Regions from separate parts of the Pantoea sp. KPR_PJ genome, predicted to be linked through region 3. Evidence: predicted binding sites of a transcription regulator. Region 3 holds the regulator's gene; each other region holds the start of a gene.
The links. Region 3 encodes LexA, which represses DNA repair genes until DNA is damaged. Its sites were predicted from a motif close to TNCTGTATGTACATACAGNA; they were not measured.
Positions count from the first base shown of each region.

Region 1: sulA (SOS-induced cell division inhibitor SulA) is a predicted target of LexA. The motif match lies at 1,208-1,227, and genes of this name have one in related genera.
Region 2: HP564_RS00755 (DNA translocase FtsK 4TM domain-containing protein) is a predicted target of LexA. The motif match lies at 1,550-1,569, and genes of this name have one in related genera.
Region 4: HP564_RS04260 (metal-dependent hydrolase) is a predicted target of LexA. The motif match lies at 3,966-3,985, and genes of this name have one in related genera.

Region 1 is NZ_JABMIK010000001.1:224,944-232,570, reverse strand. It holds gene yccS (YccS family putative transporter) at 1-429, shown strand, start outside; gene HP564_RS01035 (TfoX/Sxy family DNA transformation protein) at 426-1,037, opposite strand; gene sulA (SOS-induced cell division inhibitor SulA) at 1,248-1,739, shown strand; gene ompA (porin OmpA) at 2,092-3,159, shown strand; gene matP (macrodomain Ter protein MatP) at 3,228-3,695, opposite strand; gene HP564_RS01015 (AAA family ATPase) at 3,857-5,617, shown strand; gene fabA (bifunctional 3-hydroxydecanoyl-ACP dehydratase/trans-2-decenoyl-ACP isomerase) at 5,686-6,204, shown strand; gene rmf (ribosome modulation factor) at 6,262-6,429, opposite strand; gene pqiC (membrane integrity-associated transporter subunit PqiC) at 6,709-7,275, opposite strand; gene pqiB (intermembrane transport protein PqiB) at 7,272-7,627, opposite strand, start outside.
Region 2 is NZ_JABMIK010000001.1:150,954-158,580, reverse strand. It holds gene HP564_RS00755 (DNA translocase FtsK 4TM domain-containing protein) at 1-1,488, opposite strand, end outside; gene lrp (leucine-responsive transcriptional regulator Lrp) at 1,608-2,102, opposite strand; gene trxB (thioredoxin-disulfide reductase) at 2,629-3,597, shown strand; gene cydD (cysteine/glutathione ABC transporter permease/ATP-binding protein CydD) at 3,737-5,506, shown strand; gene cydC (cysteine/glutathione ABC transporter ATP-binding protein/permease CydC) at 5,506-7,236, shown strand; gene aat (leucyl/phenylalanyl-tRNA--protein transferase) at 7,268-7,627, shown strand, end outside.
Region 3 is NZ_JABMIK010000004.1:22,767-30,393, forward strand. It holds gene ubiC (chorismate lyase) at 1-270, shown strand, start outside; gene ubiA (4-hydroxybenzoate octaprenyltransferase) at 301-1,167, shown strand; gene plsB (glycerol-3-phosphate 1-O-acyltransferase PlsB) at 1,220-3,643, opposite strand; gene HP564_RS10640 (diacylglycerol kinase) at 3,772-4,140, shown strand; gene lexA (transcriptional repressor LexA) at 4,247-4,861, shown strand; gene dinF (MATE family efflux transporter DinF) at 4,991-6,313, shown strand; gene HP564_RS10655 (CsbD family protein) at 6,504-6,716, shown strand; gene zur (zinc uptake transcriptional repressor Zur) at 6,764-7,285, opposite strand.
Region 4 is NZ_JABMIK010000001.1:892,303-899,929, reverse strand. It holds gene HP564_RS04285 (fructosamine kinase family protein) at 1-745, shown strand, start outside; gene HP564_RS04280 (YniB family protein) at 750-1,286, opposite strand; gene hxpB (hexitol phosphatase HxpB) at 1,429-2,097, shown strand; gene kduI (5-dehydro-4-deoxy-D-glucuronate isomerase) at 2,258-3,094, shown strand; gene kduD (2-dehydro-3-deoxy-D-gluconate 5-dehydrogenase KduD) at 3,111-3,872, shown strand; gene HP564_RS04260 (metal-dependent hydrolase) at 4,003-4,593, shown strand; gene HP564_RS04255 (L-cystine transporter) at 4,746-6,137, shown strand; gene HP564_RS04250 (DUF6515 family protein) at 6,536-6,919, shown strand; gene osmE (osmotically-inducible lipoprotein OsmE) at 6,998-7,333, opposite strand; gene HP564_RS04240 (TetR/AcrR family transcriptional regulator) at 7,525-7,627, shown strand, end outside.

The sequences.
Region 1 (7,627 bases), on a different contig from region 3:
CGTCTGTCCTACCGTATCGCACGCCGCGATGCCCACAATGCCGATGCGGAACTGGCATCCGTCGTCTCCAACATGAGCGGTGAATCACGTACTCAACAGAAGCATAAAGAGTCCGCTTTTCAGCTGCTCTGCCTTAACCACTCTTTTCTGAGCTACATTTCAGCGCTGGGGGCGCACCGCGACAGGCTGACCGATGATGCGCTACTGGCGTTGCTTGATGATACGGTTTGCTATGTTGAAGATGTGCTGCAAACCGATGTCGTCGGTGATAAAGAGGCGGAAAACATGCAACACGCGCTGACGCAGCGTATCAGCGATCTGGCCGCCGATCAGGAGACACGCGCGCCGCTGGTATTGCAGCAGTTGGGTCTGCTGGTCGCGTTGCTGCCCGAGATCGCCCGCCTGCGCCGCACCCTCGCTGACGTTTAAGAGGCGGTCTGCTTTAGCGTCTGCTGATACCACTCATTAAGCTCCGCTCTGACCGCCTTTGGCAGAGCGGCCTCATGCCGTCCCTCAATGGCGCCCTCCAGCGCCAGCAGTGTCTTAAGGCCGACATGCTGATTAATTGCCCGGAGTTTGAGCCAGCACTGCTTAGCTCCCAGCTCCAGTAAATGTCGGACGGTTTTTACGCCCGCCTCCTGCAGCATCAGCTCCATGCGCAGGCTCAGATTTGGCAAATCTTTGAGTCGGGAGGTGAGCTCTCTTTTCTGCGATTCCTGTCGTGCCGTACTGAGCGAAGCGGCCGAAAGTGCCAGCAGCTGGCGTGCATCATTCCAGAGTGCATCGTCAACGCGATAGTAGTTGAGATTGACTGAAGTGCCGCGTTTGCGAAACACCAGCGGCTGCATCGGCTGTTTTGCAGCATAGGCTCGCAACGCTTCGCTGGCGCGCAGGTAGAGTGCATCATCATTGATTAGCGCAAAAACCACCTTTTCAACTGCCAGCGAATAGCCACCAAACTGCGTGCGAGACTCGACGGAGCCCAGCGCGGCGAGGTGCTCGCAGGCACGTTCTACAACCGGATGTTGTTTTTTCATGGCTCGCTCTCCTTGTGCGAAAAATTCAAAAAATCCACTTGTTTCAGCCCGTTAGAGATATAGAAAAAATCCTTAACGGGTTCAATGAATAAATGCTTTCTCGTCAGACCTTCTCCAGTTTTTGCGAGCCGTTTTCCAAATTTGAGGTTGATCTTTGTGCATGAAGTCATTACTGTATATCCATACAGTTCAAGACTGAGTGACCTACTTATGCGTACACAACACTTTAATAATGCAGGCTTTGTTCAGCGTCATGCCTCCTCGGCCAGACCGTCGCCACACAGCGGCTGGATTACGGAGCTACGCTATAGCGAGCAGCCCGGCATGATGCAGATGTTGCTGTTGCCGTTATTACAGCAGCTTAGTCAGGAGTCTCGCTGGCAGTTGTGGTTAACGCCCGCGCATAAGCTGAATCGCGCCTGGCTTCAGCAGTCAGGGCTGCCGCTGGAGAAGAGCATGCACGTTGCGGATTCCGAGCGTTGTACCTCAGTTGAAGCGATGATTAAGGCTTTACGTACAGGCAACTACAGCGTAGTACTGGCATGGATTCCGTATGATTTAGAAGAAGAAGAGCGTCGCGCTCTGGAGCAGGCTGCGGCGGAAGGTAAAGCACTGGGTTTGATTATGCGTGCAAGTTCACCTTCGGTTGAGTCGCTACGACCAGCAAAAGGGCTAAAAATTCAGTCGGATTTGTTTCATTAAGTAAAATTAGGATTTTTCCTTGGTTTTTTTTGTTTTCTGTTTCGGCTAAACCACTGATTCTTTTCCCTCCAGCTTTGACAATGGTTTAGCTGCATTTTGCTGATAAAGGCAGCGGGATGAAGACCAGGGTAAATGTTAGAATATGTGTATAACGCCCTGTTTTTTTGCAGCATCCCCTCACATCATACTTGTAAGTTTCCAATCTCGTTGTAGACTTTACCTCGCCAGGGTGCTCAATAATCTCCGTTTTTTATCGGTAGAGTCATAAGCGAGCGTATTAACCCGGCGAAGGATTACAACCAAGAGCATCCCTTTTTGCTCATTGCCTATTTGGATGATAACGAGGCGCAAAATGAAAAAGACAGCTATCGCAATTGCAGTGGCACTGGCTGGCTTCGCTACCGTAGCGCAGGCCGCTCCGAAAGATGACACCTGGTATACCGGTGCTAAACTGGGCTGGTCTCAGTATCACGATACTGGTTACTACGGTAATGGTTACGGCAACAACAATGGCCCGACCCACGAATCTCAGCTGGGCGCAGGTGCATTCCTGGGCTATCAGGCTAACCCGTACCTGGGCTTTGAACTGGGTTACGACTGGCTTGGTCGTATGCCGAACAAAGGCACCGTGAACAACGGCGCATTCAAAGCACAAGGCGTTCAGCTGGCTGCTAAACTGAGCTACCCGATCACTGACGATCTGGACATCTACACTCGTCTGGGTGGTATGGTATGGCGTGCAGACGCAACTCAGAACAACCAGGTTAACGGCCGCATCAGCGACCACGACACCGGCGTTTCTCCGCTGGCCGCTGTGGGTGTTGAATACGCTCTGACTCAGAACTGGGCTACCCGTCTGGACTACCAGTGGGTTAACAACATCGGCGACGCAGCCACCGTTGGCGCACGTCCTGACAACGGCATGCTGAGCGTAGGCGTTTCATACCGCTTCGGTCAGGATGAAGTTGCACCGGTTGTAGCTCCGGCTCCGGCTCCGGCTCCAGTTGTTGAAACCAAGCGTTTCACCCTGAAGTCTGACGTGCTGTTCACCTTCAACAAATCTACCCTGAAGCCGGAAGGCCAGCAGGCTCTGGACCAGCTGTATAGCCAGCTGAGCTCAATGGATCCGAAAGACGGTTCTGTTGTTGTCCTGGGCTTCACTGACCGCATCGGTTCTGACCAGTACAACCAGAAACTGTCTGAGAAACGCGCTCAGTCAGTGGTTGACTACCTGGTTTCTAAAGGTATCCCGTCTAACAAGATCTCTGCACGTGGCATGGGTGAATCTAACCCAGTTACCGGCAACACCTGTGACAGCGTGAAAGGCCGTCAGGCTCTGATCGACTGCCTGGCGCCGGACCGTCGCGTAGAAATCGACGTGAAAGGTATCAAAGACGTTGTAACTCAGCCGCAGGCTTAAGTTTCAATGTAAGAAAAACCCCGCTTAAGCGGGGTTTTTTATGTCTGCTGTTTACGACAGAGAAACAGCTAGTCGTTACCTGTCTCAGATTTTCCCAGGATAGCCTGTAGCCCCTGCTTGAGACTCGACATCTGCGTGGCGTATTTCTCTTTACGTTCTGCATCTTCAATCAGTTGAACAATAGTTTCCGACAGCGTGCAGCCACGGCGCTGCGCCAGCCCTGCCAGACGTTGCCAGACCAGATATTCCAGATCGATAGATTTTTTGCGCGTGTGCTGATGCTCAGCATTAAAGTGCCGTTTGCGGCGCGCACGAATCGTTTGCTTGAGCCGGTTATCAAGATCGGGATGAATGTGTTGCGCGATCCATTCCGCCACATCTGCTGGATGATTTTCCATCAAAAGTAGCTCATCAACGGCAGCCTGCGCGGCGCTGAGTTCGAGATGTCGCGTGATCGGCTCGCCTTCCCGGTGCTTTTTCACCAGGTATTTCCATTTCCATCCACTTTCAAGATTTTCGAGTTGCTGGTATTTCATCGGAATCTCATCGTGACCGCGTAACAAATCAAGAATAACAGCTTTTTTGCCAGATGCAGTAAGGAAAAGGCGTTGATTGTCTCAGGGTTATTCCGCACCATGCCGTGCGTAGCCAGGGGGATTCCTGTATAATCCCGCTTTTCTTTAATCAACCAAATGCGATTATTTTGACCAGCTCCCAACTTACCTGGCAAGACCTGCAACCGAATATTACCGAATACGCGTCCGTTTTCTCCCGTATCGCAGACGAAGAGACCGATAGCCTGGCGGCCGTTCAGCCACGTCTGCTGGATGCCCTGACCTACCTGCATCAGCAGCGCGAGGGGTTTCCGCTTCTGCTGGTCTGCAGTCAGGAGAATATGGATTATCTGGCACTCATTGCGCATCAGATGGCGCGTATTGCCAGCGACTCGGATACTCAGCTGTTCGGCGGACATTATCACATAATTGCGGATAATGTGACGCTTCAGCCGCCCGGTGACGCCTCCCATCCTTTCACCGGAACGGGTCAGACAGAGTTTGCTGACTGGATTGAAAACGATCAGCTGTTTGGCTGCGTACGCCTGCATCGCGAACGGATTCAGCTGGAGCCGGGACTGATTCATCGCGCGAATGGCGGAACCCTGGTACTGTCACTGCGTACGCTCCAGGCGCAACCGCTGCTCTGGCTACGGTTAAAGCGCGCCATGCAACTGGGCCGTCTCGAGTGGCAATCGCCCGACGAACGTCATCCGCTGCCGGTTTCCATTCCCGCACTGCCGTTGTCGCTTAAGCTTGTGCTGTGCGGCGATCGTGATGCCCTGGCCGCGTTTCAGGAGAGCGATCCGGAGTTGCATGAGCTGGCTACCTATACTGAGTTCGAAGAGAATTTGCAGGTGGCTGACGAAGACGATCTGCTTGCCTGGTGCCGCTGGGCAAAGGATGTTGCGCTGGAGGCTAAGCTGCCTGCGCCACAAGCTGATTTCTGGCCCCCCCTGCTGCGCGAAGCCGTGCGCTATACCGGCGATCAGGAAGTATTGCCGCTTTGTCCACGCTGGCTACTGCGCCAGATGCGTGAAGCCTTTATGCAGGGCAATGTTCTGAGTGAGGCGACGCTAATCGGCGCACTTGAAACGCGCAACTGGCGAGAAGCTTTCCTTGCAGAAAGAATGCGTGATGAGATCCTGCTGAAGCAGATCCTGATCGAGACCGAAGGCGACGTGGTCGGCCAGATTAACGGTCTTTCCGTGGTGGAATTTCCCGGCCATCCCCGCCCCTGGGGCGAACCTTCGCGCATCACCTGCGTGGTGCATCCCGGCGACGGCGAATTTACCGATGTGGAACGTAAGGCTGAACTGGGCGGGAATATTCACGCCAAAGGCATGATGATCATGCAGGCCTATTTGATTGCAGAACTGGAACTGGAGCAGCCTCTGCCCTTCTCTGCTTCCCTCGTGTTTGAGCAATCCTATTCAGAAGTGGACGGCGACAGCGCCTCGCTGGCCGAGCTCTGTGCACTGGTCAGCGCGCTGGCTAACCAGCCTGTTAATCAGCAGATTGCCGTGACGGGTTCTGTCGATCAATTTGGTAACGTGCAGCCCGTCGGCGGCCTGAACGAAAAAATTGAGGGCTTTTTCACCATCTGCAACGAGCGCGAACTCACCGGCGAACAGGGTGTCATTATTCCGGCATGCAACATACGTCATCTGAGTCTGAGCCAGGATGTGGTCGACGCTGTTCAACAAGCGCGCTTCCATATCTGGGCTATCGATCGTGCAGATGAGGCCCTGCCGCTGCTAACCGGTATGGCATGGCGCAGTGAAGAAGAGAATGGCGACTGTCTGTTACGTCGGATTCAGGAGCGCATTTCTCAGCTCAACCAGCAGGAAGCAAGCCATCGCCCCTGGCCTCTTCGCTGGCTAAACTGGTTTAACCAGAACTGATTGAATTGCCCAGCGTACAGCTGTTCGCTAAACTTCGTGATTCACTAAAACAAGGCTTATTGAAAAACATGGTTGATAAACGCGAATCCTATAGCAAAGAGGACCTGATTGCGTCAGGTCGCGGTGAACTGTTTGGTGAGAACGGTCCGCCGCTTCCATCAGGCAACATGTTGATGATGGACCGCGTAGTCAAGATGACGGAAGACGGCGGTAAATATGATAAAGGTTTCGTAGAAGCCGAACTGGATATTAATCCGGACCTGTGGTTCTTCGCCTGCCATTTTATCGGCGATCCGGTTATGCCTGGCTGCCTCGGCCTTGATGCGATGTGGCAGCTGGTAGGTTTCTATCTGGGCTGGCTGGGCGCAGAAGGTAAAGGCCGTGCGCTGGGCGTGGGTGAAGTGAAATTCACTGGCCAGGTGCTGCCAACCGCGAAAAAAGTTACCTATAAAATTCACTTCAAGCGTGTGATTAACCGCAAACTGGTGATGGGTGTGGCAGATGGTGAAGTCTTCGTTGACGGCAACCTAATCTACTCCGCCAGCGATTTGAAAGTTGGTCTGTTCAAAGACACCAACGCTTTCTGATCCTGCTTATGAAAACCTCCGCCAGCGCGGAGGTTTCTTCCTTTTCCTGACAGTCGATTACACCGTAACCGCCCTGTCTTCCATGGCTTGTCGCCAACCTCCCAACCAGTGAGACTTAGCCTCAATCATCTGATACGGACACATCTCTTTTGAGCGTCCTGTAATACCGGCCTGGTAGCCACGAGAATGGGCGCGTTCAAGGCGGTCTCGTTTCTGTCTCTTCATACCTCGTATCCCTCATATCAGGTCTGTGGAATCTGGTGGAAAGAAAAAGAGTGGTGAAATAACGCTCAACCACATTTAAGTTTTACCTGCCACTTCCCTAAAGGTCAATGCGCAAATTTCACGCCAGTGTCATCGTTCTGACGCTAAACTGCCATTAACCTCTCCAGATTCTCTCTGCAGGACTCGCTTATGACATTGAAGCGACAACAAAAAGCCCCCGATTAGCGCCATACATTTTTTTGACGCTTACCGGGGGCGAACTAAAACGCTTAGCAACTTTTATTCTGTGGTTATGGCTGCATTGGCAATTTGTTGTGCCGCTTGCTGCCAGCCCATAGCCAGCGTGCGCACCAGCGCATCGTAGCCGTCTTCATGCTGAGGCAGCGTGATATCGAAACCCTGCTTTACCACGCGACCCTCATGCTGCAGCACCCATTCGCCGCTTACCACCGCGCGCCCATCGTACCGCCCCTGAAATCCTGTTACCGTCACGCTCAGGGTGTCATGCTTCTCACCGAGCGGTGCCGCGGACACCAGGCGACCAGGCAAAGCTTTACTCAGGTTGGCAACCAGCGTTTGCTGTAATTGCTGGTCGAGCGGACTGGCCCACAAATTATTGGCGGCGATGACATATTTAACGTCGCTGGTCTGGTAAACCAGCCCATTGCCCGCCAGATAATCGGGTACGGCAACCTGCTGCACCCATAACGCGAGCGGCTGGGCCTCGCCGCCGCTGCGCACCTGCATTGCCGCCGGTTTCGACGGTAGCTGGTAGTAAGTATTATCAATAGTACTGCTGCACGCGCTGAGCAGCAGCGCGGCACCTAACACGATTCCTTTTTTCACTGTTTCGCCCTCTTTGGCTGAGGATCCTGGCCCGGTTTGGCCTCAAAAACCAGCGCGTTGCTCTTGGTGTTAAGCGTTTTCAATACCGGCTGCAGTTCGCGCAGGACCTGATCAAGACGCTGCATATCGCCGACCAGCTTGTTATACGCCGGCGAGCCGGGTTGTAACCCTTTCATACTGCGATTCAGTTCACGTAGCGTTTGCTGCATATCTTCCGGCAGGGTTTTCATCGCCGGGCTGGCAGTGATCTGATTAAGATTTTTCAGCGTGCCTTGCAGCTCGCGCAGCGTGCGCTGACTCTCTTTCAGCGTCCCGGTCGCTTCCGTCACCATACCGTTAAGCGGTAAGCCGT
Region 2 (7,627 bases), on a different contig from region 3:
AGACTCGGCTTTCACCGGCTGAGGCGGCGTATCACTGGCCCGCAGCTGCTCTTCTGCTTTGGCTTTCTCTTCGGCCATGCGCTGAGAAGGCAGTTTAATACCGTAGGAAGCCAGCTCGCGGCGGGTAGGAAGCTTAACCGGATTAGGACGCGGTAGTGCCGGCCCGATGCCCTGCTTGACCTGAGGATTAGACGGCTCTTCCGGTGCAACATCAAACAGGGGTGCAGAGGAGCGCGACGACGCTGCGGTGGCAGCGCTGGTCGCGGCCATGCCTGCAGCAGCGCTTACCCCGGTGTCGCGCCAGTTGCCCATTTGTGGGCCATCGTCCTCTTCCCAGCCGGTAAAGGTGGGTGCCGATGGCTCATCTGGCATATCAAAATGATAACGCGGCGGCTCAGCCGCAACCTCTGGTTGAGGAGGCACAGCCGTAAAGGTATTCATTGTTTGCTGCGACGGCGCAGCGGAACGGGCGATCGCAGGCTGAACAGGCGGCGGCGAAGCAAGGGCCGACGGCATCACTTCTGCAACCTCTGGTGCCGCAACAGCTGGCGCAGATGGTGCAGCAGAAGGGACTACGGCAGACGCGACAGGGGTAGCAGACGACATTGCGGCAGCAGCCGTAGACGGCATTGCAGCCGCCGCGACAGGGGCAGCAACGCCCGCAGCTTCAGCAACAGAAGTCAGTGCAGCATCTGTCGCCGCGGCGGCTTTCGTCAGCAGCGGATCAGCATCGTCATGCGCAACGGTGTTTGCGCTGGTGCGCGGCGCTGAGAGCAGCACGTCATCTTCTTCCTGCGCAGCGGCTTTCAGGCGCGGCGCAGCTTCCGTCTCGTACTCATCCTCTTCATCTTCCTGCCAGGGCTCATCGCGGCGCGAGCGATTGCTTGCAAAGGTCAGCACGCCCATTACGACCCCGCCAATGCGCTCAGCAATCGTCAGCCAGGACCAGCCAGTATAAAGCGTCATGCCTGCCGCCCAGACGCAGAGCAGCGCCAGCGTACCCGTTGCCGGACTAAACCAGGGGGCAATAGCGTTACTGACCAGGCTGCCGATAACACCGCCGGAAGCAAAGTACCAGATGTCATCGGCGTTAAGCGCGGCCAGACCGCAGGTAGTGACCACCAGCGCCAGCACGCCTATCAGGCGCAGGCCGATAGCGAAATAGTCGATATAGTCCTGCTGGTCACGCTGGCGAAAGGCGATCCAGCAGAGCCCAATAATGACCGGGGGAATGGCATAAGCCATTACGCCAAAGATGAAAAGCAGCGTATCGGCCATCCAGGCTCCCACACCACCGCCGAGATTATGAATCGGCTCATGCCAGGCCGTTTGCGACCAGCTCGGATCGGACGGATTAAAGCTAATCAGGGAAACCATCAGATAGACGGCGAAAAGGGAGACGAGTATGAGTAACGCTTCCAGTAAACGACGTCCACTGCTAAGCGGTTTTAACGAAACTTCTTTGTCTTCTGTGTATTCCTGGCTCAAGAGAACTCTCCAGGTGCCTGTAAATTATGAAGGCAACAGCGTCGGGCAAGCCCGACGCTGGTCCTGTATGAATTCACAGGAGTGTATCGAAAGTTCACAGGTTTTGCACCTGCGCTGCGTTATCGGGTTTTGATCACCAGCCGATTGCTCTGTTTGACCTCTTCCATGACCACGTAAGTGCGCGTGTCGTTGACCCCCGGCAGGCGCAACAGGGTTTCGCCGAGCAGCTTACGGTAGGCGGACATATCGGGCACGCGTGTTTTTAGCAGGTAGTCGAAATCACCAGAAACCAGGTGACACTCTTGAGTTTCCTCAAGTTTTTGCACAGCGGCGTTAAACTGTTCAAACACATCAGGCGCACCACGATTCAGAGTAATCTCAACGAAAACCAGCAGTGACGCATCAAGATAGTGCGGGTTAAGTTGCGCGGTATAGCCAAGAATAAAACCCTGACGCTCCAGACGACGCACACGCTCAAGACATGGCGTAGGCGATAATCCTACGCGTTTGGAAAGCTCTACATTTGAAATACGACCATCTTTCTGAAGTTCATTCAGAATATTTCTGTCGATTCTGTCGAGATCTTTTCCGGGGCGTTTCTTATTGTCTACCATTATTATTGTCTCTCTTAATTCCTTCCCTTTACCTGCCACGCCCTGAAAACAGTCGCTGTCCAGAGCATTTATGGAAGTGAAGAAGTCACCTGTGCGCGCTCACGCATCCATCCGCATGACGCATGTTGTCTGTCCACATCATGCGTCATTACCCATGTCAGGCTGTTATTTATCCGGATTTAAGGGTAAAACAGCGAACGAAACCCTGTTTAGCCCCTTTCCTTCATCTTCGCTTCTGCCATTGTTTTCGCAAAAGCGCAGGCGATTGTCAAAGTAAAAAGACCAAATTCAGGACAAGATGCCAGACAGACCGCTGGGTTACTGTTTTTAAATGAGTATTTTTATAGCTGTGCACCAGTAAAAGCCGATTATTGCCCCTTTTTGGCGCAATGGACGTGCAAAACTGACTTTTATCGTCTACGCCGTTTGCAGCTATCGGCAACAAAATTTTCCAGCCCTTTTTTTGCCTCGTTAAATTCCCTACAATCCTGGGTCATGTTGTCAGCCGAATGAAACTGAGGATCCTATGAGTACGGCCAAACACAGTAAATTGCTCATTCTGGGCTCTGGCCCGGCGGGTTATACCGCAGCAGTCTATGCTGCACGCGCCAACCTGAATCCGGTACTCATCACCGGCCTCGAAAAAGGCGGTCAGTTGACCACCACTACTGAGGTAGAGAACTGGCCCGGCGACCCACACGATCTGACAGGCCCTTCGCTGATGGATCGCATGCACGAGCATGCCGAAAAATTTAACACCGAGATTATTTTCGATCATATCCATACCGTGGATTTGCAAAACCGGCCGTTTCGCCTTACGGGCGACAGCGGCGAATATACGGCTGATGCGCTGATTATTGCCACCGGCGCGTCTGCTCGCTATCTGGGTCTGCCCTCTGAAGAAGCGTTCAAAGGCAAAGGCGTCTCTGCCTGTGCTACCTGCGATGGATTTTTCTATCGTAATCAAAAGGTTGCCGTTATTGGCGGCGGCAATACCGCAGTGGAAGAGGCACTTTATCTGGCTAACATCGCTGCCGAAGTTCACCTGATCCACCGTCGCGACAGCTTCCGCGCAGAAAAAATCCTCATTGATCGCCTGATGGAAAAAGTACGTAACGGTAATATCGTTCTGCATACCGACCGTACGCTGGAGGAAGTGGTTGGCGATCAGATGGGCGTTACCGGCCTGACGCTACGTTCAACCCTCAACGAGGCGGAAACGGAGTCGCTGGAGGTTGCCGGTCTGTTTGTCGCCATTGGCCACAGTCCGAACACGGCGATTTTTGACGGGCAGCTGGCGCTGGAAAATGGCTACATCAAGGTGCAGTCTGGCCTGCATGGCAATGCCACACAAACCAGCATTCCTGGCGTTTTTGCAGCAGGTGACGTAATGGACCATATCTATCGTCAGGCTATTACCTCTGCGGGCACAGGCTGTATGGCCGCACTCGATGCTGAGCGTTATCTGGATGGTCTGGTTAAAAACGATCGGTAAGGTGTTAATCGCTTGATCTAAATCATCCGGGGCGACTGTTTTTCAGTCGCCTTTTTTTATGCCCTCGTGCTAGATTCGTGCGCCTGAAGAGAAACCCACTCTTGCTTTCGTTGGTCACTGACAACGCTTACGGTCACGCATGAAAAAAACGCGGCAACAGGAACTTAACCGCTGGCTGCGCCAGCAACGTGCTTTTGGCGGTCGCTGGCTGCGGCTGGCCATGCTTGCCGGACTGGCAAACGCGCTGGTGATCATTGCTCAGGCCTGGCTGCTGGCCTTTTTGCTACAGGCGCTGATTATCGAGCAACAGCTACGCACGCGCCTTCTCCTGCCCTTTACCCTTTTACTGCTCTGTTTTGTACTGCGTGCCGGGCTTAACTATGCCCGGGAGAGTGCAGGCTTTCGCGCCGGGCAGGCGATTCGTCAGGCGCTACGCCAGCAGATACTGGATCGTCTCTCCTCGCTGGGCCCTGCGTGGATCCGCGGCAAACCTGCGGGTAGCTGGGCCACGCTGCTGCTTGAACAGATTGAAGAGATGCAGGATTACTATGCACGCTATCTGCCACAGATGACGCTGGCAGCGCTGATCCCCCTCTGCATACTTCTGACCATTTTCCCGCTCAACTGGGCCGCTGGTCTCATCCTGCTGGTGACCGCACCGCTGATTCCGCTCTTTATGGCGCTGGTCGGCATGGGAGCAGCCGATGCTAACCGCCGCAACTTTGTTGCCCTGACGCGCCTGAGCGGCGATTTTCTCGATCGCATTCGTGGACGTGAAACCCTGCGCCTGTTTCATCGCGCCGATGCCGAAACGCGCGCTATCGCTGACTCAACAGCTGATTTTCGCCAGCGGACCATGGACGTACTGCGCCTCGCCTTTCTCTCGTCAGCCGTGCTGGAATTTTTTGCCTCGCTGGCGATTGCGATCGTCGCGGTTTACTTCGGATTTTCCTATCTTGGGGAACTGCATTTTGGCGCATACGGGCAAGGCGTGACCCTGTTCGCCGGTTTTGTCGCCCTGATTCTGGCTCCCGAATTTTTTCAGCCGCTGCGCGATTTAGGTACGTTTTACCATGCCAAAGCGCAGGCGATCGGGGGCGCAGACGCACTGGAGCGCTTTATGCGCGAAAGCCCTGAGCCAGAGCAACCGACAGGTTCTGTTGTTCCTGAGGCCGACGCCCCCCTCACCCTGGTTGCGCAGGATCTGATTGTGTTGAGCGCAGATAAACAAAAACTGTGCGGTCCGCTGAACTTTACGCTTGCGGCGGGTCAGCGCGTGGCGCTAACAGGAGAGAGTGGCGCAGGCAAAACCGTGCTGATGAACGTGCTGCTCGGCTTTCTGCCTTATGACGGTTCACTGCGCGCCAACGGTGTTGAGCTGCGTGAGATAAGCCGCACCCACTGGCAGCAGCAGATCGCCTGGCTTGGCCAGAATCCCCAGCTGCCCGCCGACACGCTCTATGACAATATCGTGATGGGTAACGCACAGCCTGACGCCGAACTGGATGAGCTGTTAGCAGACTGCGGCGTTGATGAGTTTTTACCGCGCCTTGCTGAAGGGGTAGCAACGCGCGTGGGTGATGAAGGCGCAGGGCTCTCTGTCGGACAGGCGCAGCGCATTGCGCTGGCTCGCGCACTCTATAAGCCTGCGCGTCTGCTGCTGCTGGATGAGCCAGCCGCCAGCCTCGACAGCCGCAGCGAACAGCATGTCATGCGCGCGCTTGATAAGGCGTCACGGCAGCAGACCACGCTGATGATCACCCATCAGCTCGATCAGATAGCGCACTGGGATGCCATCTGGGTGATGCAGGAAGGCAGGCTGGTGCAGCAGGGAAGCGGGCAACAGCTGGCGCGCGAAGCGGGTCCCTTTTCCCGCATGGTTTCCTGTCGTCAACAGGAGATTCGTTAATGTCTGCCCTGTTTCCGTTTTTGCGTCTGTTTCAACGCCATCCTTACCGGCTGCTGCTGGGGGTGCTGCTTGCGATTGTGACGCTGCTGGCCAGTATTGGCCTGCTGGCACTGTCAGGCTGGTTTCTTGCCGCCTCTTCGCTGGCAGGCATGGCAGGCCTCTATAGTTTTAACTATATGTTGCCCGCAGCTGGGGTACGCGGTGCGGCCATTATTCGCACTGCTGCCCGTTACTGTGAGCGCCTGGTCAGCCATGACGCCACGTTTCGCGTACTGCAACATCTTCGGGTCTTTACTTTCAGCCGCCTGATTGCGCTGGCACCCGGGCAGCTGGCCGCCTTCCGTCAGGGCGATCTGCTTAACCGGTTTGTTAGCGATGTCGATACGCTCGATCATCTTTATTTGCGCGTTATCGCTCCGCTTGCCGGAGCTTTTGTCGTGATTCTGGTGGTGACGCTGGGTATCAGTCTGATAGACAGCGAGCTGGCGTTGGTGCTGGGCGGCGTCATGCTGGCAACGCTGATCATGCTGCCGCCGCTGTTTTATCGACTGGGTGCGCCCGCCGGGCAGATCATCGCGCAGCAGCGTGCGCGCTGGCGTTTACAGCTAATGCACTGGCTGAGCGGTCAGGCAGAACTGTCTGTCTACGGTCTGTCTGCGCGCTGGCGACAGCAGCTCGATCATCATGAACGATGCTGGCAAAAAGCACAGCGTCGGCAGCATCACCTGCAGGCGCTGTCGCAAAGTTTACTGGTGCTGCTGAGCGGCGGAACCGTTACGCTGCTGCTTTGGATGAGCGCAGACGGGTTGGCGCACTGGCCGACACCCGGTGCCCTCACCGCACTGATCGTGTTCTGCGCGCTGGCGGCTTTTGAAGCCCTTGCCCCGGTTGCAGGTGCTTTTCTGCCAATGGCGCAGGTGATGGCCGCCGCCGATCGCGTCAACGCCATCGTCGATCAGACGCCTGCCCTTATTTTTCCCCAGACGTCAGCTATTGCGCCAGGCAGTCTGACCGTAGCCCTGGAGGCGGTGACCTTTCATTATCCGCAGCGGGCTGAAGCCGTGCTGCACAACCTTTCTCTGCAAGTGCAGGCAGGTGAGCGTATCGCTCTGCTCGGCCCCACGGGCTGCGGCAAATCCACCCTGCTGGCGCTGCTCACACGCGCCTGGGATGTTGAGACGGGCTCCGTCATGTTGCAAAACGTCGCCCTGCACAACTGGGATGAGAGATCGCTGCGCCAGCGCATCAGCGTTGTCACCCAGCGCGTGCACCTGTTTAATCAGACGCTGCGGGAGAATTTACGCGTAGCGCGTCCTGAAGCCAGCGATGCGCAACTCAGTGACGCCTTACGTCAGGCAGGCCTGACGCGTCTGCTGGAAAGCGAGGAAGGGCTTAATGCCTGGCTGGGCGAAGGGGGACGGGCTTTGTCGGGCGGTGAACTGCGTCGTCTGGCTATCGCGCGGGCGCTGCTGCACGACGGCGATCTCTGGCTGCTGGATGAACCCACTGAGGGGCTTGATGCCACCACCGAGCACCATATTCTGGAACTGTTGCAGCAGGTTACCGCGGGCAAAACGCTGATCATGGTCACGCACCGGCTTACAGGGCTGACCGCGCTGGACCGCATCTGCGTAATGGACAACGGGCAGATTGTTGAGCAGGGTCATCACCACGAATTAATCTCAAAAGCGGGGCGCTACTGGCATTTCCATCAGCGCTTTGCGCTATAGTCTTAGCGAAAAGCTGATGAGTAGAGATGCAATGAGACTGGTGCAACTGTCACGGGAATCCCTTCACTTTCCTCCGCCTGAAATGGCGCTGCGCGAACCCAACGGCCTGCTGGCGATGGGGGGCGATCTCTCCCCTGCCCGCCTGCTCAGTGCTTATCAGCATGGTATTTTTCCTTGGTTCTCGGCTGGCGACCCCATCCTGTGGTGGTCACCCGATCCCCGCGCAGTTCTGCTGCCAGACGCTTTCCATCTTAGCCGCAGTATGGCGCGCTTTCATCGGCGCTCACCCTATCGCGTCACCATGAACCAGGCATTCTTTGATGTAGTTGAGGGCTGCGCCACCCATCGCCAGGAGGGGACCTGGATTACCTTTGAGGTAAAGCGTGCCTGG
Region 3 (7,627 bases):
CTGTGCGGTGACGATGAACCCTGGCTGATTGGTCGCACGCTGGTGCCAGAGAGTACGCTTAATGGCCCGGAGCAGATGCTGCAACAGCTGGGCACTCGCCCGCTTGGCCGCTACCTCTTTTCCTCTTCTACCCTGAGCCGCGATTTTATCGAGCCTGGCAGCGTTGGTGCGCTGTGGGGCCGCCGCTCGCGCCTGCGCTTATCCGGGAAACCGCTGCTGTTGACTGAACTATTTTTACCCGCCTCGCCGCTTTATCGCGACCTGGCCTGAGGACGATGAAACGTGGAAAAAAGCGTACAGATGAGCAAGTTTCAGGCCTATAGCCGCCTGATGCGTATTGATAAACCTATCGGCACGCTGTTGCTGCTCTGGCCAACGCTGTGGGCGCTGTGGCTATCCGGGATGGGGGTGCCGCCGCTATCGGTGCTGGTCGTGTTTGTGGCTGGTGTGTTTGTCATGCGTGCGGCGGGCTGTGTGATTAACGACTTTGCCGATCGCAAGGTTGACGGCTTCGTTAAGCGCACCGCAGGCCGCCCGTTGCCCAGCGGCGCAGTCAGCGAGAAAGAGGCGAAGCTCCTGTTTGCGGGGTTAGGGCTGCTGGCGTTTGCGCTGGTGTTGACCATGAACCTGATGACCATTCTCCTTTCGCTGGGCGGACTGGCACTCGCCTGGTCCTATCCCTTTATGAAGCGCTATACCCACCTGCCACAGGTGGTATTAGGCGCGGCGTTCGGCTGGGCGATTCCGATGGCCTGGGCAGCAGTTAGTGAGTCCTTACCAGTTGAATGCTGGCTGGTATTCCTGGCGAACGTTTGCTGGACCGTGGCTTATGATACGCAGTACGCCATGGTCGATCGTGATGACGACCTGAAAATAGGCATCAAATCTACCGCTATTCTCTTTGGCCGCTACGACAAGTTGATAATTGGCCTGCTGCAGCTGGCGACGCTGGGTCTGCTGGCGCTGGCGGGAGCGTTAATGCAGCTTAACGCGCTGTTTTACTGGGCGCTTCTGGCTGCCGCTGCGCTGTTTGTCTACCAGCAAAAGCTGATTGTTCAGCGTGAGCGCGCGGCCTGTTTTCAGGGTTTCCTGAACAACAATTATGTGGGGCTGGTGATTTTTGTCGGCGTACTGTTAAACACACCGCCGTTTAACCAGCTGTTTTAAACATTAAAAAGGGCGACATTTCTGTCGCCCTTTACTTTTTCACCTGCAGGAATTATTCGTGCGCCACCGCGCTCTCAATCGTCAGCCGCACATCGCTGGTAATCAGATCTGCCAGAATAAGCCAGGTGGCGTGAGTGCGCTCAACGTCGGCATCACCGGTATCGCTAATATAGCCTTCAGTACGTAGCGTCAGCACCAGCGTCGTAAACACCGCCTTATCAAAGAACTCCGGCGCGTTAATGCCGTGCAGCACCGACAGACGCTGAGCCAGCATCCGACTCTCTTTCTCCAGCGTGCCGCGGTTGATGGTCGGCCTGGCGCTTAGAATAGAGAAGGTAATGGCGAAGCGTTGCAGCGTCTCGCGAATGCCCGCAGCCAGCAGCTGTAAGGTACGGTAGCGGGCGGCAGTATGACGCAGCTGTCCATCCTGAAGAGTGATCAGGCCCTGGCGCGCCAGCTCCTGACACAGCGCATTCAGCAAGGCCGGCAGCGCGTCGCTCTCCCAGCGCAGGAAGAGCTCGCTTTTCAGCATGGGGTAGATCAGCCGGACCTGACGCAGCAGTTCGGCTTCACTCAGGTTCGGATGCTGCTGAATAATGGCGGCAATCAGCGACGGCATCACCAGCATGTGGTGAATGTTGTTGCGATAATAGGTCATCAGCACCGCCTGCTCGCGCGGCAGAATGATGATGTCGCCAATATTGTCCTGCTCGGTCTCGAACTTGTTCATGCTCATCGCATGATTCAGCAGCTCTTCCGCTGAAAGCGGCGGAACCGTCGATTCGGGCGAGTAGGGCACGTTACGCAGCAGCTCGGTATAGCACTCCAGCTGCTCAATCAGCTGTTCGCGGGTTAGTGAGCGCTGACGGGAGGCGAGCAGTGCCGTTACGCACAGGTTCATCGCGTTAGCCGCGCCCGCTTCGTTGATGCGCACCATCACACGCGCCGCAATATCGTTGACCGTGGGCGTTAGCCAGCTGGGGCGCTGCGGCTCAATGGGATCGATGGCATCACGCCATTCGGGTACCTGCTTATTCAGGTAGTTCACCAGCGGCAGCGGTTCACCGAAGTTTACGTAGCCCTGACCAAGGTTACGCAGCTTGCGCAGGCCGCGCACCATCTGCATAAAGCCTTCTTTCTCTTTTGCTGCGCCGCGCAGCTCTTTGGCGTAAGTACCCACTTCCATCACATGCTCATAGCCGATGTAAATCGGCACCAGCGTAATGGGGCGGTTACCGCCGCGCAGCATCGCCTGAAGCGTCATTGCCAGCGTGCCGGTTTTGGGGTCAAGCAGGCGACCAGTACGTGAGCGCCCACCCTCTACGAAATATTCAACGGAGTAGCCCCGGCTGAACAGCTCGCCAAGGTATTCGCGGAAAACAGTCGCGTAGAGCTTATTGCCCTTAAAGGTGCGTCGGATAAAGAATGCGCCCAGGCGACGGAAAATCGGGCCGGCTGGCCAGAAGTTCAGGTTGATGCCCGCAGCGATATGCGGCGGCACCAGCCCCTGGTGATAAAGCACATAGGAGAGCAGCAGGTAGTCCATGTGGCTGCGATGGCAGGGCACATAAACAATTTCATGGCCATCTTCCGCCAGCTGGCGCACGCGTTCGCCGCCGTTGACGTTGATGCCCTGATAGAGGCGGCTCCACAGCCAGCCCATGACGCGGTCAGTAATGCGGATCGCCTCATAGGAGAAGTCAGCCGCAATCTCTTCCATCATCTCGACGGCGTTCTGCTGCGCTTTCTCGTGAGAAACCTTCTTGCTGCGCGCTTCCTCTTCTACGGCCTTCTCAATCGCTTTGGACTGCAACAGCTTGTTGAAAAGATCCTGCCGCGCCGGCAGACGCGGGCCGATGGCGGCCAGACGCTGGCGAGCAAAGTGTATGCGTGCCACACGTGCCAGCTTCTGCGCAATAGATTTATCGGTGCCGTGCTGCGTGGCCATCCAGCGCAGTGAGACCGTGGGGGAAAAACGTACAAAGCTGTCGCGACCGTTCCAGAGCGTGGCGAAAAACTTCTCTACGCCGTTCAGTTCGCGCAGGTGCGGGGCATCGTTGCCCTGAACCTCACGGCCCGGAGCACGCCCAAACATCACCGATACCGGCAGCATCTGGATATCCAGATTTGGATTGTTGCGATGCAGATCCAGATACTCATGGAAAATTTTTACCGATTCCGTGTTTGGCACGAAATAGGGAAACACGCGTGGCCCATCGTGAATAAACACATGGCGTGGCAGCAGCGCGCCGTCAATTTCCAGCGGAACAAGCGGATCGGGCAAATTATGTTTGAGACACTGCTGGCGCAGCGTCATTAAATCCGCCTTGGAATCGTATGGCAGCACGTACATAATCGGCCGCGTGGGATCAAGTCCATGTTCGGAAACGGGATCGGCCGGAATGGCCTTACTTTTTACCAGAACAGAGAGTGGTAAATTCAACAATTTATAATAAAGTTTACGCCAACCTGACATAGACAACATGAAGCCTCTTGTTAGCAAAGCGCCGCAAGCATAACAGAAAGTGCTGCGAAGATCTGTGGCGGTGCCAAACGCACCCGGCCCACACATTGACGTTAAACAACTAAAAGGGTTCCCTCGCAATGGCAAGTAATACCACCGGCTTACTCAGGATTGTGAAAGCGGCTGGCTACTCGTGGCAAGGATTACGCGCCGCCTGGCAGCATGAGGCCGCATTTCGTCAGGAGGCGACCGCTGCTATTGTCGCTATTCTGGTAGCCTGCTGGCTGGATGTCGATACCGTTGCACGTATCCTGATGATTGGATCGGTAGTGCTGGTCATCATTGTTGAGATCCTTAACAGTGCCATTGAGGCCGTGGTTGACCGTATCGGTCAGGAGCGCCATCCCCTGGCGGGACGGGCGAAGGACATGGGCTCCGCGGCCGTTTTGCTGGCGATTATACTGGCGATGTTTGTCTGGATCGCGCTGCTCTGGTCGCATTTGCGGTAGGCTTTCCATAATTGCCCAAATGCCTGTTATTTCCCTGGGTTTCGGTTTTCATTTCGCCAATACCTGTATATACTCACAGCGACTGTATAAACAACCAGGGGGCGGGATGAAAGCATTAACCACCAGGCAGCAACAGGTTTATGACCTGATTCGCGACCATATTAACCAGACGGGCATGCCGCCAACGCGTGCGGAAATTGCCTCGCAGCTGGGGTTCCGTTCCCCGAACGCCGCTGAAGAGCATCTGAAAGCGCTGGCGCGCAAAGGCGTGATTGAGATTGTCTCTGGCGCATCGCGCGGCATTCGTCTGCTGATGGAAGAAGAAGAGTCGAATGGCCTGCCGTTGATTGGCCGCGTCGCAGCCGGTGAGCCATTGCTGGCGCAGGAACATATCGAAACGCACTATAAAGTTGACCCTGACCTGTTCAAACCTTCTGCTGATTTTCTGCTGCGCGTTGCTGGTATGTCGATGAAAGATATTGGCATTATGGATGGTGACCTGCTGGCGGTGCACAAAACTCAGGATGTCCGCAATGGCCAGGTCGTGGTGGCGCGCATCGACGATGAAGTCACGGTAAAACGCTGGAAAAAGCAGGGCACGGTGGTTCATCTGCTGCCAGAAAATAATGACTTCGAACCTATCGTGGTCGACACCCGCACGCAGTCGCTGACCGTTGAAGGTCTGGCGGTAGGCGTGGTACGCAACGGCGAGTGGCTCTGACCAGCGCGTTTCAGATGCCGGCCGATCTCTGTCGGGCGTCTGAACGCGAATCCCTGCGTATGCGGTCTGGGCTACTAACACCCCGGTAGCCCATTCATCTTTCCTGCGTTTTCAGGCATGGACCGGCTGATGCGTCTCTTTACTGCACACGATCGACACCTCTGGCGGCTGGCGCTGCCGATGATCCTTTCTAATATCACCGTGCCGCTGCTCGGTCTGGTAGACACCGCCGTTATCGGTCATCTCGATAGTCCGATTTATCTCGGCGGCGTGGCGATTGGCACCACAATAACCAGTTTCGTCTTTATGCTGCTGCTTTTTCTGCGCATGAGCACGACAGGGCTTACCGCTCAGGCCTTTGGCGCACGCGATCCGCTGGCGCTCGCTCGCGCTCTGACGCAGCCGCTGATAATGGCACTGCTGGCTGGTGTGCTGTTTATCCTGCTGCGCGATCCGCTCAGTATCCTGGCAGGACGGCTGGCGGGCGGCGATCCGCAGGTGCTGGAGCAGGCCGCACGCTTTATCCATATCCGCTGGCTCAGCGCGCCTGCAACTCTGGCAAACATGGTTATTCTCGGCTGGCTGCTGGGCGTGCAGTATGTGCGTGCGCCGGTTGTTCTGCTGGTGGTGGGCAACAGCGTGAACATTCTGCTCGACCTCTGGCTGGTGCCTGGTCTGAAGTGGGGCGTGGCAGGTGCAGCAACCGCCACGGCGGTGGCAGAATATGTCACGCTGGCCGTTGGACTGGCGATGGTATGGCGAGTGCTGAAAATACGCGGTATCACCCCGGCGATGTTGCAGAAGAGCTGGCGTGGCGACATCAGCCGCCTGCTGCGCCTGAATCGCGACATCATGCTGCGGTCGCTGCTGTTACAGCTCTGCTTCGCCTCGCTAACGCTGGTGGGAGCGCGTCTGGGGCCGGAGATCGTCGCGACTAACGCCGTATTGCTGATGTTTATTACGTTTACCGCCTATGCGCTTGACGGCTTTGCCTATGCGGTCGAAGCCGTGTCAGGCGAAGCCTACGGTGCGCGTGATGGCGAAAAGCTGCTGGCGGTGTGGCACGCGGCGTGTCGTCAGGCGGGATGTGTGGCGCTGGCGTTTGCGCTAATTTATGCGGTGAGTGGTGAATCCGTTGTGGCGCTGCTTACCTCGCTGGAGCCACTACGGCAGCAGGTCGATCGCTATCTTGTCTGGCAAATCATTCTGCCGCTGGCGGGCGTCTGGTGCTATCTGCTGGATGGTCTCTTTATTGGCGCTACGCGCGGGCGCGAAATGCGCAACAGTATGGCTGTTGCCGCGCTGGGTTACTTCCTGACGCTGCTGACGCTGCCCTGGCTGGGTAATCACGGCTTATGGCTGGCAATAACCGTTTTCCTTGCGCTACGCGGCATCTCACTGTGGTTTATCTGGCGGCGGGAGTGGCGCTTAAGCCGCTGGTTTTCCAGCTGATTAGCCAGACGGCAGCGCCAGCAGGTGCTGATTTTTAACAGATTATTCTGTAATGATCTGTAATTGTCCGGCAGTTGCCGATTCGTCTACTACAATTACCTTACAACAGCGCAACAGAGCAGCGCTTTGTATTGTCGTACCGCCGTTACGCGGTGGTATGTAAAACTAAGGATGACGTGGAGGTCTGAAAATGAATAAAGACGAAGCGAGCGGTAACTGGAAGCAGTTCAAAGGTAAATTTAAAGAAAAATGGGGCAAGCTGACCGACGATGATATGCAGGTAATCGAAGGTAAACGCGACCAGCTTGTCGGCAAAATCCAGGAACGCTACGGTTACGCGAAGGACGAGGCTGAGAAAGAAGTCTCCGACTGGGAAACCCAGAACAAAGATTACCGCTGGTAATCCCCTTCACTCAGGATGAGTGAAAGAGCAGCACAGGGATGTGCTCTTTATCCCCGCTTTCCGCGCTTTTTCCCCTCTTTTTCATGGTCGTGGTTGCAGCTATCTGGATGAACACACGCCTCAACTTCAGCACAGCTTACACAGAGCCCATGCGCTTCAATCACGCTATGCCTTAACGCAAAGCGCGCTTCGCCTGCCAGATCGCCGATAATTTTTTCTACACCTTGCGCCTGTTTTTCGGTCACTGCCGCACAGCGATCGCATACCAGCATAACTGAGGTATGGGCGGGTGCCTCGAAGTGATGACAAACCACATAGCTGTTGTTGGATTCCACCCGGTGAATAAAGCCCTGCTCAAGCAAAAAATCCAGCGCACGATAGACCGTTGGCGGCTTTGCCTGTGGCTCCGTTGCGCGGAGGCGGTCCAGCAGGTCATAAGCGCTAATCGATCCATGTTGCGCAGCCATCAGACGTAATACCTCTGCGCGCTGCGTGGTCAGGCGCACGCCGCGCTGCAGACACAGTTTTTCCGCCTGGGTCATGATTTGCTCTGGCGTCATTGTCGACATGGTGATTCTCCGCTTAAAACGAGATGTTATTTTATCACATTAAATGTGCTTCCGCTGGGGTTACCGCGACGGACATTTTTTTGACTGTTTATTTAGCAAAACCATGTTGTTACAGGAAAATGACTTCTGTTGCGCTATTTCAGGACGTTTACTCAGGGCCAACATTATCGAGACATAATGAAACAAAATGGACGTTTTGCTTTACAACTCACCAGGTTAAGCACTAATGTTCATGGGTTCTTAAGGAAGGACTGGCCTTAATATCCTTTTTTGACTACCCCGCTACATAATAAAAGCGCTGATTTGCAGAGAAATCATCCAATCAGGCGAATAACAACGCTG
Region 4 (7,627 bases), on a different contig from region 3:
GATGCTCACTCTCTTTACCTGGGAAGCCGATCAGCTGGCGCTGCTGGCACGCACGCAAAGCGTGCGCGTACCCGAGGTCTATGGCGTTGGCCACCACCGCGACCATAGCTTTCTGCTGCTGGAGTATATCGAGCCACAGCCGCTTGATGCGGCGAACGCCTTTCAGCTTGGCGAGCAGCTGGCGCGTCTGCACCAGTGGAGCGAGCAGGCACAGTTCGGCCTGGATTTCGACAATAATATTACCACTACACCGCAGCCTAACAGCTGGCTGCGCCGCTGGTCTGTCTTTTTTGCCGAGCAGCGCATTGGCTGGCAGCTTCAGCTGGCAGAAGAGAAAGGGATTACCTACGGCAACACGGAAGAGATCGTTGATTGCGTTCAGCGCGCGCTCGCTTCCCATCATCCTCAGCCTTCACTGCTGCATGGCGATCTCTGGCCAGCAAACTGTGCCGGTAGCGCCATCGGCCCATGGATTTTTGATCCTGCCTGCTACTGGGGCGACCGCGAGTGCGATCTGGCGATGCTGGGCTGGTTTTCTGACCTGCCGCGTCAGATCTACGAAGGCTACCAGTCCGTCTGGCCGTTGCCGGATGGCTTCTCGCAGCGCCAGCCAGTCTATCAGCTCTACTATCTGCTTAACCGCGCCAACGTATTCGGCGGCAGCTGGTTAAGCGAGGCACAGTTTGCCGTGGGCCGGCTGATGAATGAAGATGCGCTGGCGCAGCGTCAGGCCAGACCGGCCTGACCTGTCAGAGAAAACCGAGCAGCGACAGCACGAAATAGCCGCCGATGGCAATCACAACCGGCAGAATATAGAGCGGGAAAATCTGAAGAAAAATGGTGTGGTGTGGCACCCGAATTTTCTCTTCAAGCTGCTGACGCGTGCGCCCTTCACTTCCTTTGGCCTGCTCCAGAATCAGCTGATCTTCAATGCCCTCTTTGATATGGCGCGTCTGCCGTGCCATGCGCGAACCGGATGATTCCAGTGCCAGCCCGACAAAGATCAGAATATAGATAATCCAGAAGCCAATATTCATCTGGCCATTAAAGGCCGGAACCGGAGAGTTATGCCAGAAGAAGCCGAGGAAAGGCGTATTAAAGCGGATCATATCGACAATGACGTGAACAAAGTCGAGCATAACAGCATCGATGCCCGGCTGTTTTTCACTGTGTCTGAACATAAAGCTCAGCACTGAAATTGCTGTCGAGAGTAGCGCGAGCAAAAAAATTACCCAGCCAGCCACGCGCTTAAGGATGGCGATGCGGCCAGCCTGTTGATATGTCATGGTATCTCCTGTACCTGAATCCAGTTTGCAGTCAGTCTACCTGTCTGCCGCAGATATTTCCTGAAAAAAGCATCGGCCGTGCGCTTTCGCGGTGCCCATCGGCCCATGATAAGGTAGCGCAAATTCAACAAGGAGCCAGCTGATGAGTTATACCCGCCCTGTTTACGCCGCCCTGTTTGATATGGATGGCCTGATAATTGACTCCGAGCCGCTGTGGGATCAGGCTGAGATGGATATTTTCTCCACGCTGGATGTCGATCTCTCCCGCCGCGGTGAGCTGCCGGATACGCTGGGCCTGCGCATCGATCAGGTCGTGCGCATGTGGTACGAAACAATGCCCTGGTCCGGCCCGTCACAGCAGGAGGTCACCGCGCGCATTATTGCCCGGGCACTGGCGCTAATTGAGGAGCAGCGCCCACTGCTGCCCGGCGTCCGGCAGGCGTTGCACCTCTGCCGTCAGCAGGGACTGAAAACCGGACTGGTTTCCGCCTCGCCGCTTATGATGCTGGAGCGCGTGCTGGCGCTGTTTGAACTGCGTGGCGCGTTTGACGTGCTGGTTTCTGCCGAGGTGCTGCCCTACAGTAAACCCCATCCGCAGGTGTATCTGGATGCCGCAGCGCGGCTGGAGATTGATCCGCTGCACTGCGTGACGCTGGAAGATTCTGTCAACGGAATGGTCGCCACTAAAGCCGCCCGTATGCGATCCATCGTCGTGCCACCTGCCGCGCTGAGCGACGATCCGCGCTGGTCACTGGCAAATGTCAAGCTGGACAATCTTACTCAGCTCACGGCCACCCACCTGCTGGGATGACCACAAACCCGCCGCTGGCGGGTTTTTTATTATCTGTTGATCGCCATCTCAAAAAATAAAACAACGTTTCAATTTTATTGAATTGCCTGTCCACTCCTTTTAAGATGCCCTCAGACGCCCCGCGGGGCACGCCTGCCTGACTTCGCCAGAGAGGATTAAGATGGACGTTCGTCAAAGTATTCACAGTGAACACGCCAGACAGCTCGATACCGCTGCGCTACGCCGCGAGTTTCTTATTGAGAAAATATTCAGCGCAGATGACTACACCCTGACCTACAGCCACACTGACCGCATCATCGTTGGCGGAGTCATGCCAGTAGCCACCAGCGTCACCTTCGGCAACGAGATGGGCAAGCAGCTGGGCGTCAGCTACTTCCTTGAGCGCCGGGAGCTGGGGATCATCAATATTGGCGGCCCGGGCACGGTAACGGTTGACAGTCAAGTCTGGGAGATAGGTTCAGAAGAGGCGCTGTACGTCGGTAAAGGAGCACAAAACCTCATTTTCCACAGCAATGATGCGTCTTGCCCGGCAAAGTTCTATTTCAACTGTGCACCGGCCCACAGTCGCTTTCCCGATAAAAAAGTGGGCAAAGAGGAGGCAGTGCGCACCACGCTGGGCGACGCGGCCACCTCTAATCGTCGCACCATCAACAAATATCTGGTGCCGGATGTTCTGCCAACCTGCCAGCTGACAATGGGTCTGACCCGTCTGGAGGAGGGCAACCTGTGGAACACCATGCCGTGCCACACACACGAGCGCCGCATGGAGGTTTACTTCTACTTCGACATGAGCCCGGAGAGCGCCGTGTTTCACATGATGGGCCAGCCGCAGGAGACGCGTCATCTGCTGGTGCATAACGAACAGGCGGTGATCTCACCCAGCTGGTCGATTCATGCCGGCGTCGGCACCCAACGCTACACCTTTATCTGGGGCATGGTGGGCGAGAATCAGGTTTTCGACGACATGGATCATGTCAATATCCGCGATCTGCGCTAACAAAGGAGGCGCACTTATGATACTCAACGCATTTAATCTGGAAGGGAAAGTCGCGCTGGTCACCGGCTGTAACACCGGGCTTGGTCAGGGCATGGCGCTGGGACTGGCGCAGGCTGGCTGCGATATCGTCGGGGTTAATCGAGACGATGCGACAGAAACGCAGCAGCGCGTAGAAGCGCTAGGTCGTCGTTTCTGGTCTCTACAGGCGGATCTAATCCGCACGGAAGAGGTGCCCGGCATCGTGCAGCAGGCGGTCGCCGCAGCGGGCAGGATCGACATTCTGGTCAACAACGCCGGCATTATCCGTCGCGAAGATGCGTTAAGCTTCAGCGAACAGGACTGGGATGATGTGATGAACATCAACAGTAAGAGCGTATTCTTTCTTTCACAACAGGTGGCTCGCCAGTTTATCGCCCAGGGACACGGCGGCAAAATCATCAACATTGCCTCGATGCTGTCGTTTCAGGGCGGTATCCGCGTGCCCTCTTACACTGCCTCAAAAAGTGCGGTTATGGGCCTGACGCGCCTGATGGCAAACGAATGGGCAAAGCACGGCATCAATGTCAATGCGATTGCGCCAGGGTATATGGCGACCAATAACACCGAGCAGTTGCGCAACGATGAAGGCCGCAGCGCTGAGATTCTGGGCCGTATTCCTGCCGCTCGCTGGGGCGTACCGGAAGATATGATGGGGCCGGCGGTTTTTCTCGCCTCATCCGCATCCGATTACGTAAATGGGTATACGCTGGCCGTCGATGGTGGCTGGCTGGCGCGATAACGTAAAGCACGGCGGCATCCGGTCGCCGTTTCGCTTGTAAAATTCACGCTTCGTTACAGCGTCACAACTTCTCATTCACTGGATAAATCCCTATACTGGATGCATCGACAGTTTGCACCCAGGTTCTATCATGACGGGCGAAGGCCACGTAATTTTTGCTATTGCCACTGCTATTTTTGCTAAACGCGCTGAGCTGACACCCGTGCTGGCTCAGGCTGACTGGTGGCACCTTATTCCCGCCGCGCTGCTTACCTGCCTGTTACCTGATATTGATCATCCAAAATCGTTGCTCGGTCAGAGACTAAAGTGGCTCTCCTATCCGATAGCACGTGCATTTGGTCATCGCGGCTTTACGCACAGCCTGCTGGCAGTAGCCGCCAGCCTGTGGCTGTTTCAGATTAACGTGCCGGAAGACTGGCTGCTGCCGGCCGACGTTTTGCAGGGCATGACGCTGGGTTATCTTAGCCACATCGTTGCTGATATGCTGACGCCTGCTGGCGTGCCGCTGTTATGGCCCTGCCGCTGGCGTTTTCGTTTGCCCCTCCTCAGAAGCCAGAAAGGCAATCAGCTTGAGCGCACGCTCTGCCTGGTGCTGGTAGGCTGTTCCCTGTGGTTTCCGCCGGGCGCGCCCTCCTTTGGTGCGCAGGGCTGGACCTCGCAGCTGTTTGATACCCTGCAAAATGGCGTCTCTCGCCTGATTTCTGCGCAAAAAGCACATTAAAACCGCAGAAAATGCTGTCTGGTTATAAGCCATTCCATTTGGATATAAGTCGACACCAGCGGTAGCTGGTACCATACGGCCACTTAATTCGTGTGTCACAATATCTCGCGTTTCGGCTTTTCAGAAAGCCGGACGCGCTCTCTGGAGCCAACATGGATCTACCTCTGATTCTTAATCTCGTTGCCTTTGTCGCGCTGCTACTGCTGCTATCGCGCCTGGGTCGCCAAAGCTGGAGCCTGTCGAAAAAAGTGCTGGTCGGTCTGGTGATCGGCGTGCTGTTCGGCCTGGCGCTGCAAACTATCTATGGTGCGCAGAGTGACGTGCTGAAAACCTCTATCAGCTGGTTCAACATTGTCGGTAACGGCTACGTGCAGCTGCTACAAATGATCGTGATGCCGCTGGTGTTCGCCTCGATTCTCAGCGCCGTGGCGCGTCTGCACAATGCCTCATCGTTAGGCAAAATCAGCCTGCTGACGATTGGCGTTCTGCTCTTTACTACCGCCATCTCTGCGCTGGTTGGCGTGCTGGTTACTGGCCTGTTCCACCTCAGTGCTGAAGGTCTGGTGCAGGGGGCGCAGGAGAGCGCGCGTCTGGCTGCCATTCAGAGCAACTACGCAGGCAAAGTTGCCGACCTGACCGTTCCGCAGCTGCTGCTCTCTTTTGTGCCGAAAAACCCGTTTGCCGATCTGACCGGTGCCAGCCCCACGTCGATTATCAGCGTAGTGATCTTTGCGGCCTTCCTCGGTGTAGCAGCGCTCCAGTTGCTGAAAGATGACGAAGTCAAAGGCCAGCGCGTTCTGGTCGCTATTGATACGCTGCAGTCCTGGGTGATGAAGCTGGTGCGACTGATCATGAAGCTGACCCCCTACGGCGTGCTGGCGCTGATGACCAAAGTTGTCGCGGGTTCTAACCTGCAGGATATCATCAAGCTTGGCGGCTTCGTGGTTGCCTCCTACCTGGGCCTGGCGATTATGTTTGGCGTCCATGCGCTGCTGCTGTCGGTGAACGGTATTAATCCTTTGCGCTTCTTCCGCAAGGTATGGCCGGTGATCACGTTTGCCTTTACCAGCCGCTCCAGCGCCGCCAGTATTCCGCTGAACGTGGAAACCCAGACGCGTCGTCTGGGCGTACCGGAATCGATCGCCAGCTTCTCCGCCTCGTTTGGCGCAACCATCGGGCAAAACGGCTGTGCCGGCCTCTATCCAACGATGCTGGCTGTCATGGTGGCCCCGACCGTGGGCATTAACCCGTTCGACCCGGTCTGGATTGCGACGCTGGTGGGTATCGTCACGCTCAGCTCCGCCGGTGTGGCAGGCGTTGGCGGCGGCGCAACCTTCGCTGCGCTGATTGTGCTGCCGGCAATGGGCCTGCCTGTTACGCTGGTTGCCCTGCTGATCTCTATCGAACCGCTGATCGATATGGGCCGCACCGCCCTGAACGTCAACGGCTCAATGACTGCCGGTTCCCTGACCAGCCGCTGGCTGGGCATGACCGATAAAAAGGTGCTGGAGAGCGATGAGCACGCGGAGCTGGCTCATCGCTAAGCGCGTTATCTGGCCCTGAACCTGACGACGACCTTCCATGCTGGTGACGTGAACGTCACCAGCATTTTTTTTGCGTTATGTTCTGCCCCGTCTTTTCTGCTACTTCTTCCCTCTGTTAGCCTCTCGTCCCTGTCTGAAGGTTAATTACGCAACCTGGACCAGGGATCCCGGCAGCTTCACCGGTTTGTCGCCTTTAGAAAGTGGTCTCTTCTGCGCCTTATCAGTGCGCGGCTGCAACAGCGCCTCCACCCTGCCCGTGCTTCACAATCCGCCGCCATGATGGCGACGTCGTTAAGAAAGCGTTAAGCGTGGTAAAAAGAGGAAAAAGTCGCGCCTCTGCGCTTGTTTTCGCGCCGGAAAAAGAGAATGCTGCGGGCAGTTACCGCAGGAGAAAACCGATGAAAAAAGTTATCGCCTCAATGCTGGCGCTAACGCTGCTGTCGCCAGCCCTTGTTTCAGCCCATCCCGGTGGTTGGGGGCCGGGTCCAGGCCCTCACTGGGGCGGTCACGGTCGCGGCTGGGGCGGTCCAGGTCCGCTGCGTTTCCTGCCGGAAGCCGCAACCGCCGTTTTGATTGGCGGTCTTACCTACTACCTGCTGAATGGCGACTACTATCAGCGCCAGGGTGAAAACTACGTGGTGGTACAGCCCCCCGCTGAACCCTACAGAGAGATGCGGGTGCTCGACTTTAACGGCAGACGTTTTTACGTGCAGGAGGGGCACTACTACCAGCGCGATATTAATGGCGAATATATTGAGGTGCCGCGTCCGGCCGGGCTGTAAGCGAGCAGCACGGCTTATCGCGACCAATGAAAACGGCCCGTCAATGACGGGCCGTTATGTTATTCAGTTTTTTCAGGCTTATTGTGCAGCCTGTGGATCGGTGTCGTAATCTTTACAGCTCTGGAAGCCATAGTTCATCACGCGGCCTGTGTCGTTGTAGCTAACGAAATAGGTCTGTGGCTTGCCGTCGCGCTCGCCAAGCACATAGGTCTGGCAGGTACCGCGTGCGTGAACCATCGTAATCTCGGTAGAAGCCGGACCCGCAATCTGACGTACCTGATCGCGCGTCATGCCTTTTTTCACATCCTTAACAACCGGCTTGCTGACGTAGCTCTCAGCACGATCGTAAGCCGTACAACCAGACAGTGCGACCAGCGTCAGCGCCGCAGCGATACAACCCATTGCTTTTTTCATCTTGTTGTTCCTCATTTTTTGTCCATGTAAGCTTAAGCCTGGAACAGAAATGCAGATTTATCAACTTTATGGGTGCATTTTACGCTGACTTTTCATCGTCAGGTTCGCGTAAAAAAGCTGTTTATCTCCCGCCCGGCCCGTATAATCCTGCGCGAGAATAACCACTCTCAAAACTACTTTTCGGAGGCGAGATGAACAGACAGCGTGCAGCGCGCGATGCCCGCCACCGTACGCGACAGGATGAGATCATCGCGGCAGCGCGACGCTGTTTTCGTCAGTCAGGTTTTCACGCTG